Regions from separate parts of the Halobacillus sp. ABR2_026 genome, predicted to be linked through region 1. Evidence: riboswitches for the same ligand, from Rfam matches in the RefSeq annotation. Region 1 holds a riboswitch; each other region holds the start of a gene.
The links. A riboswitch is a leader RNA that binds a small molecule or an ion and turns the genes downstream of it on or off. The one in region 1 is predicted to bind thiamine pyrophosphate.
Positions count from the first base shown of each region.

Region 2: it holds a riboswitch for thiamine pyrophosphate, as region 1 does, so the genes downstream of both, tenA (thiaminase II) here and tenA (thiaminase II) in region 1, are expected to answer to the same signal.
Region 3: it holds a riboswitch for thiamine pyrophosphate, as region 1 does, so the genes downstream of both, thiT (energy-coupled thiamine transporter ThiT) here and tenA (thiaminase II) in region 1, are expected to answer to the same signal.
Region 4: it holds a riboswitch for thiamine pyrophosphate, as region 1 does, so the genes downstream of both, ACXADE_RS11385 (YkoF family thiamine/hydroxymethylpyrimidine-binding protein) here and tenA (thiaminase II) in region 1, are expected to answer to the same signal.

Region 1 covers NZ_JBSWTM010000001.1:3,692,687-3,698,001, reverse strand. Annotated here, with positions in the region: gene ACXADE_RS18760 (PucR family transcriptional regulator) at 1-117, shown strand, start outside; gene ACXADE_RS18755 (DUF3221 domain-containing protein) at 137-673, opposite strand; TPP riboswitch at 786-895, shown strand; gene thiW (energy coupling factor transporter S component ThiW) at 989-1,477, shown strand; TPP riboswitch at 1,483-1,589, shown strand; gene tenA (thiaminase II) at 1,632-2,318, shown strand; gene thiD (bifunctional hydroxymethylpyrimidine kinase/phosphomethylpyrimidine kinase) at 2,315-3,121, shown strand; gene thiM (hydroxyethylthiazole kinase) at 3,118-3,876, shown strand; gene thiE (thiamine phosphate synthase) at 3,873-4,487, shown strand; gene ACXADE_RS18725 (threonine synthase) at 4,573-5,315, opposite strand, start outside.
Region 2 covers NZ_JBSWTM010000001.1:2,142,115-2,147,429, reverse strand. Annotated here, with positions in the region: gene ACXADE_RS11105 (D-serine ammonia-lyase) at 1-1,259, shown strand, start outside; gene ACXADE_RS11100 (PQQ-dependent sugar dehydrogenase) at 1,330-2,397, shown strand; TPP riboswitch at 2,588-2,696, shown strand; gene tenA (thiaminase II) at 2,853-3,551, shown strand; gene ACXADE_RS11090 (thiamine phosphate synthase) at 3,555-4,169, shown strand; gene thiO (glycine oxidase ThiO) at 4,166-5,293, shown strand; gene thiS (sulfur carrier protein ThiS) at 5,290-5,315, shown strand, end outside.
Region 3 covers NZ_JBSWTM010000001.1:1,495,096-1,500,410, reverse strand. Annotated here, with positions in the region: gene ACXADE_RS07785 (DUF1028 domain-containing protein) at 1-35, opposite strand, end outside; gene ACXADE_RS07780 (YflT domain-containing protein) at 204-551, shown strand; gene ACXADE_RS07775 (phospholipase D family protein) at 599-2,047, opposite strand; gene thiT (energy-coupled thiamine transporter ThiT) at 2,294-2,860, opposite strand; TPP riboswitch at 2,950-3,050, opposite strand; gene ACXADE_RS07765 (alpha/beta hydrolase) at 3,132-3,872, opposite strand; gene ACXADE_RS07760 (SDR family oxidoreductase) at 3,823-4,728, opposite strand; gene yfkAB (radical SAM/CxCxxxxC motif protein YfkAB) at 4,936-5,315, shown strand, end outside.
Region 4 covers NZ_JBSWTM010000001.1:2,204,435-2,209,749, reverse strand. Annotated here, with positions in the region: gene ACXADE_RS11395 (ABC transporter ATP-binding protein) at 1-855, opposite strand, end outside; gene ACXADE_RS11390 (ECF transporter S component) at 852-1,430, opposite strand; gene ACXADE_RS11385 (YkoF family thiamine/hydroxymethylpyrimidine-binding protein) at 1,427-2,032, opposite strand; TPP riboswitch at 2,126-2,228, opposite strand; gene ACXADE_RS11380 (hypothetical protein) at 2,347-2,577, opposite strand; gene ACXADE_RS11375 (DUF420 domain-containing protein) at 2,769-3,314, opposite strand; gene ACXADE_RS11370 (RDD family protein) at 3,515-3,940, shown strand; gene ACXADE_RS11365 (hypothetical protein) at 3,947-4,243, opposite strand; gene ACXADE_RS11360 (hypothetical protein) at 4,240-4,398, opposite strand; gene ACXADE_RS11355 (carboxymuconolactone decarboxylase family protein) at 4,583-5,239, shown strand.

The sequences.
Region 1 (5,315 bases):
CTTCACAGACTGAGAAATATTGAGCATTTGACGGGCTTGTCCCTTCTGAATGCGGATGATCTCTTTTTACTGGAGCTGAGTGTAAGGCTGTGGATCCTGAAAAAAGTAGATGCCTAGAGCGCCCAGGGATGGCGCTCTATTTTTGATCCTTAACGGTGGTTTTCCACTTCTCCTGTCCTGTTCCCCTTTGATCAAGTGTAATCGTCCACTGGTCGGTTTCTTCATCAAAGGAAAGTAAAGAAACAATGAGAACTTCGGTCTGGGCCTGCCCTTTTTCAGATAAGGCTGTGGACAAAGCTTCAGATGCTTTCATGTCTGCCCCTTGGACTTCACTCATTTCAAGCTCCAGCACTTTTTCTGCCGCTGCTTGTTCAGGATAAGATTCAGCAATCGCCCCATCCACCCAGACTTCCACTTGTTTTCCCACCCATTGGCCTTCAGGCACATCGGATACCCACATGGCTCGTCCTTCATCCTTAGATCCATCATTCATTGGGGTGACAACAAGAAGTCTGTCCTCTTCCTGGGCCATGACGAACCCGCTTATATCAGGAGCAGCAGTTTCAGCATCCACTTCCTCTACATCCACTGGTTCCGTTTTTGATAAAAGGCCGCAACTACTGAGAAAAAAAGAAATGATGATCGACATTCCAAGCATCCCTATGATTTTCATGTTTCCCACACTCCTTTTCTACTTTATGAAGACGTTTGAATGGTAGAGAAAGTTTCACATGACAGAAACATCCAACTTTGTTATGATGATAATCAACAAGCGAATAGATTTATGAAACTACTAGGGGGGCCTGAATAGGCTGAGAGGAAAGTAGACAAACTTTCCGACTCTTATGAACCTGATCTGGTTAATACCAGCGGAGGGAAGTAGTCTGACGATACATGTATCGACTTACTGCATACCAGGCCAGGTCCTCTAAGGATCTGGCTTTTTTGTTATAACCTGTTCAGCTTCTTTCAAAGAGGGAGGTGACCTATGAAAAATACGAAGGTGCTCACTACGATGGCTGTCCTTGTCGCCATGGGGACGATCGGCGCACAGCTTCTCTGGTTCCCTGCAGGGATAGCCAAAGCTTATCCTGTACAGCATGCTGTAAATGTGATCGCGGCAGTGGTGCTTGGTCCTGTTCCGGCGGTCACTATCGCTTTTGTTATTGGTATGCTGCGTTTTCTACTGGGGCTAGGCACGATTCTAGCTTTTCCGGGCGGAATGTTCGGTGCTCTACTTGCTGGAATTTGTTATCGGATTTATGAGAAAAAGAGGTCTGCGGTGATTGGTGAAGTACTTGGTACCGGCGTCATCGGGGCATTCGTTTCAGTACCGATTGCACATGCTCTGATGGGAAGTGGTGCAGGTGCATTAACCTTCCTTCCATCGTTCCTCGTGAGTAGTGTTTCTGGAGCGTTAATTGCTTCTTTCATTCTATCACGCGTCAAAAAGGAAAATATGATCTTACAACCATAATACACGGAAACTGCTAGGGGCGCGAGTAATCGCTGAGATAAGGATCATTTTCCTTGGTCCCTTACTACCTGATCCGGGTCATGCCGGCGGAGGGAAGTAGTATTAGTCCTCTACTGTCCTCTAGTAGCTTCCGATAATAATAGGAGGCTCTACCATGTCTTTTTCCAACCAAATAAGAAGAGAAAACCAGGATGTTTATCAAGCCATTTTCAATCACCCTTTCATTCAGGGAATCGGAAAGGGAGAAGTCACGAAACATGCTTTGACTCATTACATCAAAGCTGATTATGAGTATTTGAATGCCTTTATGCATGTTTATGGAATAGCTATTTCTAAGTCTACGGATCGGAGAGATATTCAACTTTTTAACGAACAAATCGATTTTGTGCTGAACAGTGAAGTTCATCCTCACAACAACTTTTGTGAACAGATCGGCGTTCCTTACGAAGAACTTCAAGGCTTTCCACTGCCTCCGACCGCGGATCATTATATCAAGCATATGCTCTACCATGCTCATCATGGCGGCATTGGAGAAATTTTGGCCGCTTTGCTCCCATGCCCGTGGACGTATTACGAGATCGGTGTTGAATTGATGGAAACATTCAAACCTGACGACGGCCATCCTTTTTATCCATGGATCCAATTTTATGCCGATGCGGATGTGAAAAGCCTCACCAGCGTGTTGTGTGAACGTCTGGATGCATACGCGGAAGACGCTTCAGAAGTTGAAAAGCAGCGGATGAGAGAAGCCTTCAGGAAAAGCTGCCAGTTGGAATATGCCTTTTGGGAAATGGCTTACACCGAGGAACAGTGGCCTTGTGAAAAGGAGGGAGTACGATGAGGGACGTGTCCTGTGCTTTGACGATTGCCGGTACAGATCCGAGCGGAGGCGCCGGGGTTCAAGCAGATTTGAAAACATTTCAGGAGTTGAAAAGCTATGGAATGAGTGTCGTCACTTCCGTTGTTTCACAAAATACGACGGGGGTCAAAGATGTCCATCACCTGCCTGAAGAATTCATAGAAAGCCAATTAAGGGCCGTGTCGGAGGATATGCCTGTGCATGCATTAAAAACGGGAATGATCGCGAATAAAAAAATGATGAAAGTCATTAGTGGATGGCTGTCAGATCTGGATGCTCCATATGTGATGGATCCGGTCATGGTCGCTCAAAGTGGCGATCCATTGATAGAAAGAGAAGATCAGCGTTATTTAAAAGAATATCTTTTGCCGCAGACAGCCCTTGTCACCCCGAACCTTCCCGAAACGGAAGTGATGGTCGGGGGAGATATTGCGACAGAAGCGGATATGAAAGAAGCAGCTGAAGTCATCGTGAAGGAATTCGGGGCTGGAGCTGCCTTGATCAAAGGGGGCCACCTTAAAGGAAGAGCGATCGATTTTCTGTATGATGGTAAGCAATTTTATGAATTTGAGGCTGAACGCATCGATTCTTCCAACACTCATGGCACCGGTTGTACGTATTCTGCTGCCATTACAGCGTATTTAAGTCAAGGCTACCCGCTTCCTCAGGCCGTTAAAGAAGCGAAGCAATTCGTAACCGAGGCCATCCGTTACTCCTTTGATTTAGGGAAAGGAAACGGGCCGACGAATCATTTTGCCCTACGTAAGGAGGTTAATCAACCATGAAAAATCACGTCATCCAACAAGTAAGAGAACAGCGGCCGCTCATTCATAATATGACGAATGCAGTGGTCATGAACTTTACAGCAAACGGCCTGTTGGCATTTGGAGGATCTCCAATCATGGCCAACGCAAAGCAGGATGCTCCAGATATCACCCGTTTATCTCAAGGTCTTTTATTAAATATCGGTACGTTGCATGAGGAGCAGGTTGAGGCGATGATACTCGCAGGGAAAGTAGCGAATGAGTCTGGGATCCCTGTCGTACTTGATCCTGTGGGTGCCCCAGCGACTTCCTATCGGTCCACAGTCTGTAAAAAAATTCTGAAGGAAGTTAGCCCGACAGTCATTAAGGGGAATGCGGGTGAACTTGCCCATCTCGTCGGTGTAAACGTTGAAACAAAAGGGGTGGATTCCTCAGAAGCGTCGGATCAAGAGTCCATCGTCCGACGGGTGGCGGAACAATATCAGACAGGTGCCGTATGTACAGGGAAGAAAGATGTCGTGTGTATCGATGGGGAACTCTCTTACAATGAAACGGGACATCCTTACCTTGCGCAAGTTACAGGTTCTGGTTGTTTGTTAGGATCTCTGCTGGCCGCAGGTTTATCAGTCGAAGGCCGCCCGTTAGAAAAAGTGCTTGCTATACTCAGCCATTATGGATGGGCAGCGGAGCAGGCGGCCTCCCATCCCGATGTCGGGGGGCCTGGCACTTTTCTCCCGCGTTTTATAGATGCCCTGGCAAAGGATGAAGATTCATGAATGCTGAAAAACTAAGAAAATACTTTATTATGGGGAGTCAAAACTGTGAACGTGACCCTTTGACTATTTTGGATGAGGCACTTAAAGCAGGTATTACTTGCTTTCAATACAGAGAAAAAGGGGAAGGCGCGTTGTCGGGAGAGGCGAAGTACAGCCTCGGGCATAAGCTTCGTCAGCGATGCGCGGAAGCGGGAGTGTTGTTCATCGTCAATGATGATGTCGAGTTATTTGATGCCCTGAAGGCAGATGGAATCCATGTTGGTCAGGATGATCGGAGCGTAGAGGAAATCCGGTCGAAATTTCCTGAAACAATCATTGGACTCTCGGTATCCAATCGCTCTGAGTTAGCATCCAGTCCCATTGACCATATTGATTATTTAGGTATTGGCCCTATGTATGAAACGAATACAAAGTCAGATGCCAGCCCGGTCGTGGGACCACAGTGGGTGAAAGTTGTAAAGGAACGACATCCGGACCTGCCGGTAGTAGGGATCGGAGGGATACACCCTGGGAATTCCGCAAGAGTGATCGAAGCAGGGGCGGATGGGGTGGCTGTCATTTCAGCGATCACCCAGGCAGAAAACATCGCTGCTGCAGTAAACTCCATATAGACAGAAAAAAGGAACGCATAGGCCATGCGTTCCTTTTTTCTGTCTATGGCCTATGTATGCATCGTTTGCGAATAGGCTGTAAAGTTCAATTGTTGATTTTTTGATCGTTCAAACGATCTTCCGGTTGGAGAGTCGGGATATCCATTTGTATGGTATCAGGGTATTTGATGCCGGCACCCGTATTGAGCACAACCACTTCATCTGTTGAGGAGATCCATCCATCAGCGCGGAGATTGCGTGCGGCAGAAAACGCAGCGGCTCCTTCTGGGCAGACAAATGCGCCCTCCTTTTGAGCGACCGTTTTTTGTTCTTCCAAAAGGTCTTCGTCGCTTACGGATACTGCACATCCATCGGTCTCATACAAAGCTTCAAGGACAAGGAAATCACCGATGGCTTTCGGGACATTGATACCAAAAGCTGTCGTTTTGGAGTTTTTCCAGAAGGTTGATTCCCTTCTTCCATGCTGCCAGGCTTCGACGATAGGGGCACATCCATCGGATTGGACAGCCACAAGCCTTGGCATTTTGTCCTTGGAAATCCACCCAAGTTCCTGAAGCTCTTTGAACGCCTTGTAAATTCCAATCAATCCTACACCCCCGCCTGTCGGATAGAGGATGACATCCGGGAGGTTCCACTTCAATTGTTCGGCTATTTCAAGTCCCATTGTTTTCTTTCCTTCGATCCGATAAGGCTCCTTCAATGTAGATACATCGTAAAGATCTGATTCTTTCACGGCTTCTGCGACCATCTTCCCGGCATCGCTGATCAGTCCGTTTACAAGAAAAAGGTCAGCACCTGAAACGGCACATTCGTTGCGGGTAATCTTAG
Region 2 (5,315 bases), 1.6 Mb from region 1:
CGAATGAATCACTTAAACCTTATTACACGGTGGAAAAAGATCTGCCTATCCCCACTGAAGACATTCACGAAGCAGAAATTCTCCTTCAAAGGTTTGCTCCATATTTAGCTAAAGTATTTCCAGAAACCAACAACATGAACGGAATCATTGAATCTCCCATTCGCGGCCTCCCTTCTATGAAACAGAAATTGGAAAAGCGATTTCACCAATCTATTCCTGGCCATTTGTATGTAAAGTGCGATCATGATCTTCCGATAGCTGGGTCCATAAAAGCGCGTGGAGGTATTTATGAAGTATTAAAATACGCGGAAGGGCTGGCGATAAAACATGGAAAGCTTACAAAAGATGACGACTATTCTAAATTAGCCAATCCTGAATTTAAACAATTTTATTCCAACTTTTCAATAGCTGTAGGATCCACAGGTAATCTGGCTCTAAGTATAGGCATAATGAGTGCTGCTTTAGGTTTTCAGGTAACGGTTCATATGTCCTTGGACGCGAAAGAATGGAAGAAAGAGTTACTCAGGGATAAAGGTGTAGTGGTGGTGGAGCATGATGAGGATTTTTCTTTTGCCGTAAACGAAGGACGGAGACAATGCCAGGAGCAAAAGAACTGTTATTTTATAGATGACGAAAATTCCAAGGATTTATTTTTAGGCTATGCCGTGGCTGCTTTGAGCCTTAATGAGCAATTAAAACAGGAGAATATTACGGTTGATGCGGACAACCCCCTGGTGGTTTATTTACCTTGCGGGGTAGGCGGAGGCCCTGCGGGGATCACTTATGGACTGAAGTATGTTTTCGGGGATCATGTGCACTGTTATTTTGCAGAGCCGACCAACTCTCCTTGCATGATGCTTGGTTTAGCTACAGGAAAACATGAGAACATTTCTGTTCAGGATATCGGGCTTGATAATAAGACGGAAGCGGATGGATTAGCTGTTGGACGACCATCAGCTTTGGCTGGCCGGCTGGTAAAAAATATGGTGAACGGCATATATACGATCAACGATGAAAACTTGTACAAGCTATTAGCCCTTTTGCATGATTCAGAAGGTATTTCTCTCGAGCCATCGGCACTTGCAGGCATGTACGGGCCTGCTTCCATTGATATTCAACAACAGTTAGAACACATGTATGGCTCAAGTTTGAGTCAGGCTACCCATCTGGTTTGGGCAACAGGGGGCAGTTTGGTTCCAGATGATATTATGGAAGGTTTTGTTTCCAAAGGAACATCACTTTTACGTCAGAAGGAATAGAGAATCTCACCAGTGCGCTCCTCGTGATTTATTGCTTCCAAGAAGATTGAAAAAGGAGGAATATTTAAAGTTGAAAAAACTCTTAGCGTTATCAATTACGGCCTTCTTTTTAATAACAGGTTGCTCTGATAATTCGGATGGTAATAAACAGGAAGAATCGCCACGACCTGCTGAAGGTTTAGAAGTTATAGCAGATAATCTGAAAGTCCCATGGTCCATCGAAAAAATGGAAGACACTTTTTATTTAACAGAAAGATCAGGGAACATTGTCAAAGTAGAAGATGGTGAAGTAGAGAGGCAGAGCGTAGAGCTTGAAGAAGAGGTATCCACAGCTTCCGAGGCAGGGTTGCTTGGCTTTGTTCTTTCTCCTGACTTTTCCGAATCGAACCTTGCCTATGCCTATTACACCTATGAAGATGGTGAAGAACAATTGAATCGGATCGTAACGCTTCGGTTGGAAGATCGTGGATGGAGAGAAGAGGATCTGCTTCTTGATGGAATCCCCAGCGGTACGTACCATCATGGAGGAAGACTTAAAATCGGTCCTGATGAAAAACTCTACGCTACGGCTGGGGATGCTTCTGATCCTGAAATAGCCCAAGACCTGGATTCATTAGGTGGGAAAATTTTAAGAATGAACGTAGATGGAACGATCCCGGATGATAATCCATTTGAGGATTCCTATGTTTATAGCCTTGGACACCGTAACCCTCAAGGGATGACTTGGTTATCGGATGGTACGATGTATGCAAGTGAACATGGGGATCATGCAAACGATGAGATTAATTTGATTGAAGCGGGTCAAAATTACGGTTGGCCGGTCATCGAAGGCTCTGAAGAACAAGAGGGAATGGTTTCGCCTCTATTCACTTCTGGTGATAACTCCACCTGGGCACCATCTGGAATGGACAATTATGAAGGAAAACTTTATGTTGCAGCATTAAGAGGGTCTGCCGTGTTAGAATTTAATCTCGAAACAGGTGAATATCGTGAAGTGATCACTGGTCTTGGAAGGATTCGGGATGTACAGATTGAGGATAACAATCTTTATTTCATTAGTAATAATACAGATGGTCGTGGAAATCCACAGGAGAATGATGACAAGCTGTATAGAATTTCACTTTCAGGTCTGGATTAACTACCGTATAGTAACCTTTCAAAATCGGTCCATACAATAGAGCGCTTCAGTCACGAAGCGCTCTTTACCATCTTTTCTATGAAAGGTTAGATACTCAAAAACGTTACATCGATAGTTTCATAGTTATCGAGGAATGTTTTGACATTGATCTAGAACATGTTACGATATCATTGAAATCAAAAAATCATAGACGATCCACTAGGGGTGCCTTCTCATAAGGCTGAGATTAAAGTGTAGCTTTAAGACTCTTGGAACCTGATCTGGTTGAGACCAGCGTAGGGAAGTGGCGGTTAGCGTGTATCTTAAGCTACATATCAATATTACACCTGAAACCCCTTTCTTTACGTCCATAAAGAAAGGGGTTTTTTTAATGGCTGGAAATAGAGGCAGAGAGTGTGTGCGTCTTATTTCTTGTTTCCTTGCCCGTGGATCGTCGGGAAAAGGAGAGAATGATCATGAAATTTTCACAGGAGATTCGTAAAGCGGTGGATCCGATTTGGGAAGCGAGTTTCAACCATCCGTTCGTCAAAGGGATCGGAGACGGGACGTTATCCCTCGACCAGTTCCACTACTACGTGCTTCAGGATTCGTATTATCTATCCCATTTTTCGAGAGTGCAGGCGATGGGGGCAGCTAAATCCGAAGACATGAAGACGATGGCCAGTATGGCTTCTCATGCTCAAGGGACGTATGAAGCGGAGATGGAGCTTCATGAGAACTTTTCTGAAAGACTTGGGATCACAGACGAGGAACGGAAGCAGTTCACGCCTTCTCCAACGGCGTATGCGTACGCCTCCCATATGTACCGCGGCGCCTACCACGGGGACTTGGGAGAGATCATCGCTACGATTCTTCCATGCTACTGGCTTTATTATGAAGTTGGGGAGCACTTGAAAGATCATCAGCCGGAGGAACCGATTTATCAGGAGTGGATTGTCACCTATGGCGGAGATTGGTTTCGGACGCTTGTAGAAGAGCAGATCGATCGGTTGGATGATCTCGCGGAAATGAAATCGGAAGCGGACCGTGAGCGGATGAAGGAGTTGTTCGTGATCAGCAGTCAGTATGAATACATGTTTTGGGAGATGGCTTATGTCATGGAAGAATGGCCGTTTGATATGAGAGCTTCTATTGTGGCAGGCCAGGGCGAATAAACCGTGAGACCTTCCATTCACTTGATTTCAACAGGAAGGCAGTCGTTTGCTGAGCTGACGGAGAAGGTGACGGTGGTCCAGCAGGAGGTCGATTTTCTCCACATTCGGGAAAAGCACCGCTCCGCTGCGGAAGTTTTCACTGGCGTTCAGCAGTTGACGGATGCCGGATTTCCGTTGGATCGCATCATCATCAATGACCGGGTGGATGTAGCCAAGGCTTCAAAAAGTGCCTGGGTTCAGTTGACTGGTCATAGCCTGCCTGTATCGGAAGTGAAGCACCATTTTCCAGCATTGAAAGTCGGAAAATCCGTTCATTCTTTACCAGAGGCCATGGAGGCAGACGAAGAAGGCGCGGATTTCCTTCTTTATGGGAATCTCTATCCTACTTCGTCAAAGCCGGGAAAAGCAGGGGAAGGGTTGGAGTCGCTCCGTGAAATCATTCGGCATGTGAAAGGTCCGGTCATCGGCATCGGCGGGATCACCCCCGAGCGGGCCGGTGATGTCATTCGTACGGGAGCTCGGGGCATCGCCGTGATGTCAGGCATATTGCAGGCGGAGGACCCTGTGAAAACGGTACGAGCTTATCGAAAAGAAATCGATGGAGGGAGGATGTTATGAATACGCATTATGAAACGATCGTTGTCGGTGCTGGCGTGATCGGCAGCAGCATTGCCTATCATTTGGCCAAGCGCGGGCGCCGTGTGCTTCTTCTCGATCGCGGGACGGTCGCCGGCAAAGCTTCTTCAGCGGCCGCTGGCATGCTTGGGGCTCAGTCGGAATGGAAAGACGGGAACGATTCGTTGGATTCCTTTGCTACAGCAAGCAGAAAGATGTTCCCGGAGCTTTCTGAAGAATTAAAAGCGTATAGCGGTATGGATATTGGCTACCAGCAGAACGGCATTTATAAAGTGGCTCTCAACGACGAGGAAAAAGAAGAGCTGATCGCGTTTGGGGAAGTTCAAAGAAGGCGCGGGGAAGAAGCGGTATGGATGGAGCCTGAAGAATGGCAAAGGGAAGAGCCGGCGGTGTCTTCCCAGCTGAGTGGCGCGTTGCTTCTTCCGCATGACGGTCAAGTGTCCGCCCCCGATTTATCGAAGGCTCTTGCTTTGTCAGCGGTCGAACGAGGGGCAGAACTTTTCGAGTACACCGATGTTCACAGCTTGATCAAAAAGGGAGAGCAGGTCACAGGCGTGAGAACAACCCGCGGGGACATGAACGCTGATCATGTCGTCGTCGCCTGCGGGGCCTGGAGTGAGGATCTGCTTGGAGATGAGGCATCCGGGATGGAGATGTATCCGGTTAAAGGGGAATGCTTTTCCGTGAAAACGAAGCGCCGGCTCATTCAAGGGACGCTCTTTTCCAAAGGGTGTTACATCGTTCCGAAAGCAGGAGGTCGTCTGGTGGTCGGAGCGACCGAAAAGCCTGGCACCTTTGATGAAACGGTAACCTTGGGCGGGTTACTTCCCTTGTTGAAAGAGGCGGTCCAGCTCGTGCCTGAAATCGCTTTGGCGGAATGGGAGACAGCGTGGAGCGGTCTGCGCCCTCAAACAGCAGCGGGGATGCCTTATTTGGGACCGCACCCGGAATTTCCCGGACTTTTTATCGCGGCCGGCCATTACCGCAATGGCATTTTATTGTCACCGATTACAGGGAAAGTGATGGCAGACCTGATCGAAGGCCATCCCGTTCCTGGAGAATGGCTGACCACTGGAAATCGAACACGTAAAGGAGTGAACCTATGAAACTGCGAATCAATGGGGAATG
Region 3 (5,315 bases), 2.2 Mb from region 1:
CAAATAGAAAATGTCGCAATGGTTTTTGACTTCATTTCATTCCCTCCCTGTCTACATAGATTTCGGGAAAAAGAGACAATATCCTTCACCCCACTGGACGATCGATGCTCTATAGACGAACAATTTATAGTTTAAACTTTGCCTGTCCGGGTAAATTTCATACCGTAGCAGCTATTAAATAAAGAGAAAGGGAGAGAGATTAGATGAAACCGACTGTCCGTGAATACACCAATGACGAAAAGCTTATGGAAGACGTTAAACGATTGAAGGACGAAGGTATCGACCACAAAGAAATCTATATCCTGTCCCATGACGATGACCGTACCGACCGAATCGCTAAGAACGTTAATGCGAATACAATCGGACTTTCCGAACAGGATTTAAAAAATGTCATCAGCAATATTTTCAGTAAACAGGGCGATGAACTACGTACTAAACTTCAGGAAATTGGGCTTTCTGAAGATGAAGCTGAAGAATACGAAGAAGATATGGATGAAGGGAAAGTCCTGCTGATTGTCACGAACCCATCGAAAGCAGAAACATTATTATAAGAGAAACAAAAAAGGAGCACACCGGACGGTGTGCTCCTTTTTTCATATCAATAAGTCGTAAACCATGTCCATTTCTGCAGATAATACGTGGCATAACGAATAAATGTTAAATTGTCCTGATACTTGTTGTACTCTGCAGTATAATGTCCATCTTCGTTGTTCCAGATCCGCTGGAAATAGTCATCCACTTCTTGGAACACCTCTTCTTCCCCGTTTCCTTTAATGACCACATCCGCTTCCAGGTTCAAGTTGGCCAGATTTCGTCGTGTATAATTGGCGGAACCGGCGATTATGAGATCGTCTTCCGGGTGATCGATGTATAGCATTTTCGTATGGTACTGCTCCATATCCGTATCGTACCAGCGCAAGTTGATGTTCTCATTTCCAAGTCTCTGTAATTCGGCAGCCACAGGCAAATTCGGAATACCGGTTTTCTCATGACCGAATGCTGTCTTGTTCGGATCCATGATGATATTCACCGTAGCCCCCCGGTTAGCGGCTTCGTCTATGCTGTTCATAATTTTCTTGTCAGCCAGGTAATACATGCCGAGCCAGACCCTATCGTCCTCTCCTGCGTCAGATAGTCCATCAAGTATCGACTGATAGATCTTTCCTTCCGTGACGAACCGGGTGGATAATGGCCCTTCCTTCTCTTCCCATTCGATATCTTCATAATCTGGGAATTCATCTCCTCCGGAATAGCGGACGACGGCTTCCTCCGCTTCCAGGATATCTTTGATGATCGGCCCCGTCATCTTGAAGGCCACATTCTCGTGATAACCGCTTGCATCATGAGGATTTGCCGTCGAAACGATAGCCGCTTTTTCTGTGGCCAACAATTTCCGGTGGTTCGCTTTAATATTCAACAATTTCATGTAGGAACGAAGGGTCACTTTTGGTGCTTCTTTTGCAAGAGGGTTGCTAATCCAGCCGTCATCACCTGTTCCCATCCAGGAAAACAACAACCGCCATACGCTTGAATACAAGGGATTTGAATCTCTCAACCGGTTCAAATCCGTCAACACAACTTCCACACCGCCTTCTTCCAGACGTTTAATGGTTTCCGACTCATATGATCCGTAAACCGTATTGATCTGATCGGTTATGAAAACGACCTTCAAATCAGGGACCTCTTCTTTCCTCTCTAACACAGCATCCACCAATTCACTTGAAATCGGAGGAAACTCCACTTTTCCATTGGTATATCCATTAAATAAAAACATGTCCGCAACGATGAATTCATCTGCTTCTGCAATCGTCTGGTTGATCTCTTCAAATATTTGAAGATCATGGACCGTTTCACCGGCTTCATTTTCATAAGTAAGATCCCGATAAAATTCAATATCTTCCATCTGGTGCTCTTCGCCTTCATAGGCAATCCCATCAGGCAGGGTCTTCCATGAGGTGTGGTAGGCAATCGTTAGACTAAGAACAATAAGAATAAAGACAACGATCCAAAACCACTTTCGTTTACCTAATCGTTTTAAACGCTTCATAAGAGGCCTCCTAAACTAGAGTGCTCCTCTTATTTTCACTTCTATGGCAGGTTTCAAACCCCGATTCGACAAAAACATGATTAGGATTCCACCATTTAATCAAATGCGAGGGTCGATATTGAACATATCCCTGTATAACCAATTTCGTCCGTCTCCCTTTTCCTATCGAACCTTCACTCCTACAACCCCCCCAGAATAAAAAAATCCCCTATGCGATCGCGAGGATCGGACAGGGGTTGTTCATCATTAATGGGTGATTAGTTTGGGACGCTTTACAAAAAGAAGACTTACGATGATGCTGCTAAGGATGAACGCTGGCAGCATATACCCGCCGTTGTAAACGAGGGAATACAACCAGACGGGCTGACCTTCCGGAGCAAATTCTCCGTAGAAGACGATTCCTGCGAAGAAGTGTCCGAAAAAGCGCAGAACACTTCCGATCAGACATCCAACGACGATCCATCCGACCAACCGACGGGACTCTTTCGATTGAATCGCCTTCCATAATGGTGCAGCCACTAATCCAGCTGTCCCGATGACAGCAAAAGCTACCACATAGTCAAGAAAAGCCTGGACGGGTGTCATGATGTAGGCGCCTGTCAATAGTTGATAAAGGCCCAGCAGCAATCCGGTCGTAACACCGCCTTTTAATCCCCAGCGGAAAGCCATGATGAACACGGGGACCATTGCGAAGGAAACAGAACCTCCCTGCGCCCATAGTTTGAATGATAAAAATGGAATAATATCCAACAATAACGCGAGTGCTGAAAAGATCGCGACCTCGACGAGGAACAATACCCGGCGATTTCTCATTTCAACATTCCTCCTTATAAAAAGACACAAAAAAAGCAACGCCAAAGAGGGAAGCTTCCTGATGGAGGAGTCCCAATTTCGCATTGCACCATCAAAAAAGCCGCCATCCCTACGCCAGTATTAACTGACAGGTTCGAAGGGTCTGAACATGACATTCACTCTCAGCCGGAAGGCTCCCCTTGAAGGCTTTAAACCGTTTACTTTTCCTGATTTGTATCTATTATAATAAATTTTCTATAAGATTACAAAGTCTTTTCTATTTCCCGGGCAATCATTTCGTATTGGTGTACATTTGAAAGAACTCCATCGTCCGTTCCAGAATCATGTCTTTATCATGATCGAGGGTAGCGACATGGTAGCTGTTTTCAAGATGGATGATTTCCTTGTGTTCAGAAAAGACCGATTCAAAAATGACTTCTGAGTTGTTAGGCGGTACGACATGGTCTTCGTCAGATACGAAAATCATGATCGGACAATGGACTTCATCCAATCGCGGTTTCACCTTTTCCATCAATTGAACAAGTTCACCGATTGACTGAACAGGTGTCCGCTCATAAGCCAGTTCCACCGTTTCAGGGTCTTTGATATCTGACCCGATCGCTTCGATAAACCGCTCTTCTGACTCTGAACTGCTTTCCAGTGCTGGAATATCGATGGCAGCGTTGATCGGGATGACTCCCGCTACATCACGGTATTCACTCGCCATATATAAAGCAAGGGTTCCTCCCATAGAAAGACCGACGACGAATATTTTCGAACACCTTTCCTTCAACCAGTCATATCCTGCTTCGACCGACTGGACCCAGTCATCATGGGTGGTCGATTCCATATCCTCCGCTGTTGTCCCGTGGCCTTTAAGGCGGGGACAATGGACAGTATAGCCAGCCCTCGCATACGTCTCTGCCAGAGGTTTCATGCTCTGTGTCGTGCCAGTAAAACCATGACATACAAGAATTCCTACCTCATTCCCCTCGAAGCGCATCTCCTCTGCTCCATCCATCACTTGTACCATTGTACCGCTCCCCTTTCGCTTCTGATTTCCCAAGAATTTTCTGCAAGACGGTCTTCTCCAGCCACTTCCATGGCACTAAACGTTTAAACCATACATTGGTGCGTACCCCTGGTCCGATTGGATAACGCAGTTTGACCAGTTCTTCTTTATCCATTAATCCTGCCATCAAATCGGATACATCCTGAGGATCACCGGGTGTTTCTTTGTTTAGAGCATCCCACAACCCTTTTATGTAAGCAGCGTATGGAGATCCGGGGTCATGTAATGTTTCCGGGATCTCGAGTCCAGTCGACCAGATATTCGTCTGATAGGAGCCGGGTTCAATCAAGACAACGTCGATGCCGAATGGCTTCACTTCGAAACGGAGACTTTCTGATAATCCTTCCAAGGCATGCTTCGAGGCTACATAGGCTGACAGCCCAGGGAAACCGATCAGACCGCTGACGCTGCTTACATTCATGATCTTTCCGCTCCTTTGTTTGCGCATCACCGGGAGCACGGCCTGCGTAACAGCAATGACGCCGAACACATTCGTCTCAAATTGATGGCGATACGTGTCAAGAGGCACTTGTTCCAGGAACCCTCCGACGGCGTACCCTGCATTGTTGACAAGCACATCCAAGCGTTCGAGTTCATTCACCTTTTCCGAAAAACTTGTTAATGACTCAGAATCAGTCACATCCAACTGCCAGACATCGATCCTGCCGCGTACAGTCTCTTCCAGGTTGTCAAAAGCAACAGCTTTATTCACATTTCTCATCGTTGCAATGACATGAAAACCTTTCTCTGCACACTTCAAAGCGGTATGAAAGCCAAAACCGCTTGATGCTCCTGTTATAAGTACCGTTTGTTCCATGTTTTGAATCCCCCTTGTGCTATTCGTTACCCCATATCATTCGATATGACACCCGCATTATCCTCCATCCTTGCTTTCGGACAGCATCCGTGTCCCTTCCCCCCTTTGATGAAGATACATAATGTATGGTTTTTGTCATATTAATGTTAGAATGGTAAAGGTTATCGACCGAAACAAATTTTTTATAGAAAGGAAGTTTCATATTTTATGAGTACGAACATGAAGCTTCAGGCGCTTACCCCGTCCTATGACCCTTGGGAAGCGTATATGGATGTGGAAGAACACGGAAAAATGACGTTATCCAATATTGAATTTACGACGACGACACTTTGCAATATGCGATGTGAACATTGTGCTGTCGGCTATACCTTAGGAGCCAAGGACCCGGAAGCTCTCCCCATGGACCTGATCAGAAAGCGGTTGGACGAGATTCCCCACTTGCGGACGCTCAGCATTACAGGTGGAGAGCCCATGATGTCTAAAAAATCGGTGGAAAACTATGTCCTGCCTTTATTGAAATATGCCCATGAACGTGGGGTCCGTACCCAAATCAACTCGAATTTGACGCTTCCATACGAGCGGTACAT
Region 4 (5,315 bases), 1.5 Mb from region 1:
TTCGTCATAAGGAACAGCAAAATCTTCCGGCCCAGCCGGCAGTTCTTCCACCCGTAGTGGGTAGGGGGCCGACCAGCTGTGCTTCAAGGCGATCCTTGTGGCATACGGAAGCTGGATTCCCATCTTATGGACTTCCGGTGCGCTCGTCCTCAAATAGTCGAACGTCGGACCGTCGTAGGCAAGGCTTCCGGTCTTGTCGATGATCAATAGTCTCTCCAGGCCGTCCAGCCATCCTTCCAACTTGTGTTCGATGACGAGCAGAGTGAAGGCCAACTCTTTTTTCAGAGTCTTCATCAGTCTTATAAAATGGGTCCGTGCAATTGGATCGAGGTTTGCGGTCGGCTCATCAAGGATGACGATGTCCGGTTCCATCGCGAGGATGCACGCGAGCGCGATTTTCTGCTTCTGACCGCCGGAAAGGTCGGATAGATGGGCTGTTTTATAGTCTTCCATCCCGACCCAGGCAAGCGCCTGATCCACTTTTTCCTTCATGGCACCGAGCGGGGTGTTCAAGTTTTCAAGACCGAAAGCAATCTCATCTTCGACCGTCAACATACAAAACTGAGTTTCAGGATCCTGGAAGACGACCCCGACCTTGCGGGAGAGCGCCCCTGCCGGATAGTCGGCGGTGTTCGTTCCGTCGATGTAAACCTCTCCTTCAAGATGCCCGTCAAGCTCTCTCGGGTAAAGCCCGTTCAGGCAGTGGGTGAGGGAACTTTTCCCCGACCCGCTCGGGCCGAGGAGAAGGACGCCATCTCCCTGGTCTACGGTGAAATCAAGGCTTGAGAGCACGGGGTGTTCTTGTTCTTCGTAAAAGAGGCTTAATCCTTTGGTCCTTACAATTTCTCTACTCATGCTGCCCGCTTCCTCCGGTATTCTTTGCCGAGAGCGAAGCTTGACAGGACGCCGGTCTTCGCCAGCGCATCGCTGAGCGCCTTGCCGGCAACGCCTGAAATGACGGCTCCGCTGATGAGCCGGACGATGAACATCGCAAGCACATATCCGGTGCCAAGGGCGGCGTAGCCCTGAAGGAAGTACCCCCAGACGAAGCTGAAGACTGCGGCCATCACCCCTGCGAGCATTAGCGTGAACAGGTCGTATCGTTTGTAACGGGTCATGGCGAAGGCTGATTCAGCCCCGAGCCCCTGAACGATCCCTGTGATGAGGAGGATCGGTCCGACCGCATTGCCGAGCAGCACTTCGACCGCTGCTGCGATGGTCTCTGAAATGAACGCTGCCCCGGGTTTTCGGATGATGTAGGCGGCGATGATGGAAACGATGAACCAGATGCCGAAGATCAGGTCATAGCCGATCGGTCCGAAAAAACCGACGAGAATTTTGCCGACCGGAAGGAAGGCGAGATAGACGACAGCAAAGACGACGGCGAGGACGGACATGACGACGATTTCTTTCAACTTCCAGCTGTTCATTCTTTCGCCTCCTCATGGGAAGGGCTGTTGGCAGAGACGGTCACGGTCATCACCGTATGGGAAGAACCGCCCGCTTCCGTCGCTCTGAACACGTCTTCCAGTCCTGTGAAAATGTCCCGCGTATCCCCATCAAGACGGGTGGAGTAGTGGGCAGGACTGACGTCGACCCCTCGTTCTTTCATTGCCTCGATCTGCTGGTAGATGATGTCCATGTAATCACCGCCACCCATCGGATATAACGAGAATTTCGCAGCAATCCGCTGTTCGATGTCCTCGATCTGAGGAGCATTCAGGCGTTTTGGATTTTCATCGATATGGGCATCCCCGGATGAATCCCCGGGACAACCGATGGAAAAGGTGCCTTGGAAGGCGACATGCACGCCTGTTTTTGCGATATGTAGAAGAATCGCTTCTGTGACATCAAAGACGTGTTCCATCCGACCCCGGACCGTCGTCGTGACATCATCCGTCTTCATCCAAACCTTCGAGCTGTCCACCTGCTCGAGGCTCCCTTTGATATAGTCGACGAACTGATCGGACATTGGATGCACCGAGAATGAGCATCCTGCGATTCTTGATGTTCCACATTGATTGTTCTCCATGATTCATTCCTCCTTTTTAATAAGCACAAAAAAACTGCATCCCATGGGAATGCAGTCTACCAATCATAAAGGAAGAACCGGTAAAGGTCCTTGTGAATGACGACCGCACTTCCCCACGCTGGTATTATCCAGTTCGGGTTCCAAGGGTCGGAACGGATCCTCTCAGCCGCTTCAAGCAGCCCCCCTAGTGCAAAACATGTATGCAGTTCTTATACGCTGCTTCCATCGTAGCGGAGAGTCGAAGATTTGTAAACTCCCATTCTCTTAAAAAAACGGCCCGACCCAACCTCAGCTTCCAAGGTCAGATCGTACCGTCATACTTTCATCAAGCGTATTTTCATCGTCTCCTGTTCATAGAAACAGTCGATATACGGGACTCGTTCATAAGGATAATACGTGACGGAGTTCGGGGTTCCGTTCATCCATTGATACAGGTCTTCCGTTGAAGCGATTTCACTCAACACCAGCTGGACATCTTTACCAGTCAACGAGGAGAATTTGGCCGACGTGAAACCTTCGTTCTTCATAAATTGGAGTAAGTCCATCATCGTCTCCTTAAATTTAGACCTGAAAGCATATTTTCCCTGTATAGGAAAATTTTAAACGTGAAAAGCTCGAAATGTAAGAAAACCCTTTTTAAACGTGTCCTCTATATTATCTTACAATAATAAACAGAAAGAAGGAAGGGAAGAGTTTCGACAAAAAGACAGACGCTCTGACACGTCTGTCTTCTTCATCAATAGTAAGGAGAAATCATCAGGTAGACGATGACACCGGTCAAACTGACATAAAGCCAGATCGGCATCGTCCACCTCGCGATTTTCCTGTGCTTATCTACTTTCATCGCAAGTCCGCGGAACAAGGTAAGCAGTGCGAGCGGTACGATGAGCGCGGCCAGTACGATATGGGTGATCAGAATGAAATAATAGATTGTCGCGATGATTCCTTCGCCGCCGAACGACGTCGAGTCCGCCATCGAATGGTACGTCAGGTACGAGATGAGGAACAGAGCGGTCGTTGAAAACGCTGCAAAAATGAAACGCTTGTGCCACTTGACGTTCTTCCGGATGATCATAAACAAAGCGGCAGACAAAAACACGAAGGTGAACGAGTTGAACACTGCATTGAGAAGCGGGAGGATTTTGAGGTTGAAGCCAAGATCCCCGTCGATTTTAGGTACGAACAACAACGCCACGACGATGAGGTTGATCGCAATGGAAAGTCCCACGACCCACGGGACATAGTTGAATTTTTTCATAGTATCGGTCCTTTCAAAACTCATGGTATCGCATCCTCATCAAGTATAAAGAAAGTGAGGAGAGAGATGCTATGACAGAAAACGCACAATTTGTCGAAGAGAACACTAATAAAAGAAAAAGAGATGGGGCAAATGCTCCATCTCTTTTTCTGTCTAATGGGTGAATGGGCAAACCGAACCTTAAGTACAGCCATAGGATATAGCACAGAAAGGAGGTGATCCGTTTGTCCGAACAAAACTTGTTCCTCAGATTCATAGCTACAGGCCTTGAGCTTATCCTGTCGGGATTTCTCGCCATTCTTTATACTGCCACGCAGGACACAGGGAGGGGGTTCGATCCCAACCCGGTTTTCTGGAAGGCGTTTATCATCATCCATGTCACCCTGCTTCTACTCGTTCCGATGTTCGCAAAAGGAAGGACGATCGGCCTGCTCCTGACGAACCTCGACATCCGCTCCAATTCAGGGAAAGCACCGCACCCTCTGCAGACGATCTGGCGGACCTTCGTCGGCTTCGGCCCCGTCATCCTCACCCAAGGGTTATGGTATGGCGTATCCTTATTCACCGCCCTTATTGACCGGCATGGAAGAGGGTGGAGTGAGCTTCTGTCCTACACGACCATTAAACAGAAAGGTCCACCTGTGGAATGAAACCCCTCAGGCCACGACTGATTTCCGGTGGCCGAACAACCTTGCCCCGATGAAGATGAACGTGAGCAGCAGCAACACCCAGATTCCATCCCTGTACGTCGAGTAAGACAAAGGCGCGACCCACATATGATAAAGCTCCAGCCCAAGCCAGCCGAGAGGGAAAATCGGTGCTGCTTTTGCATAACTGGAATGAATCACGGCTTTCCCCTGGGCCGTCTTTCCTTTCTCTCCCCATGAAAAGCGCAGCAAATAAACGAGTGCGATAAGAAAAGCAGGGGTCAATAACAATCCGACGACTATCATTTTTCTTTCCCCTTTTTTATGTGTTCGCGAATGGTTTGATCCAAATGTTCATCCATGGGATTTCTCTGCCCGATATTTTTCAGTCCATCTCCGATGAAGTAGCCGGCTAAGGCGATTCCTGCTGCCAGGATGACAGCGTCTAATGAAAATTCCATCTGTAAGATCCTCCGATTTTTGTATGATTTCTATTCTATACGAGTCGGAAATCATAGAGTTTCAAAAAATGGGTTTCTTTTTCACCAGATGACAGAAAATTCCCTCGATTCATTTACGGGGCAACCACTGGATGGTACTATTTATCATAAGAATGAACGAAAAGAATACAAAGGAGAGAGGACCATGGGAAACGACGTTTTATATGCAACCTCCTATTTTGAGAGGCTGCCGGAACTCGGAGATTTGGCTCCAGAAGCCTTCAAGACTTTCGTAGAGTTTGATAAAAAAGCGTTAGCACCAGGAAAGCTGGATGGTAAATTGAAAGAATTAATCGCGGTCGCTGTGGCTCACGTTACAGGCTGTCCGTATTGCATCGATCTGCATGTGAAGAATGTAAAGAAGCAGGAAGCGACAAAGGAGGAAGTTTCTGAAGCGATTCTTGTGGCGACAGCGCTGAAAGCAGGTTCAGCCATCGCACACAGTGTCAATGCGCTCAATACATACGATGAGAAAGGCGATGATGCTTTATACAAAGCCTCTTATTTCAGCCGTCTCAAAGAACTTTCCAATCTTAATGAGGGGGCGTTCCATGCCTTTGTCGACTTCGATCAGCAGTCCATGAAAGGCGGGGCTATTTCTGCGAAAGATAAAGAGCTCATAGCCGTAGCCGTTGCGCATACCACAGTCTGTCCTTACTGCATTGATGTGCATACGAAAGGAGCCAAGAAGCAGGGAGCTGTAAAAGAAGAGGTAGCGGAAGCCATTTTCGTTGCCACGGCATTAAAAGCAGGATCGGCTCTTGCTCACAGTGTGAATGCGCTGAACTCGTATGATGAGTAAACAGAATGAGCAGGGAATACAATGTTAAGAAAGAAAAGGCGATTACTTCCTGGAGTAATCGCCTTTATTATGTATC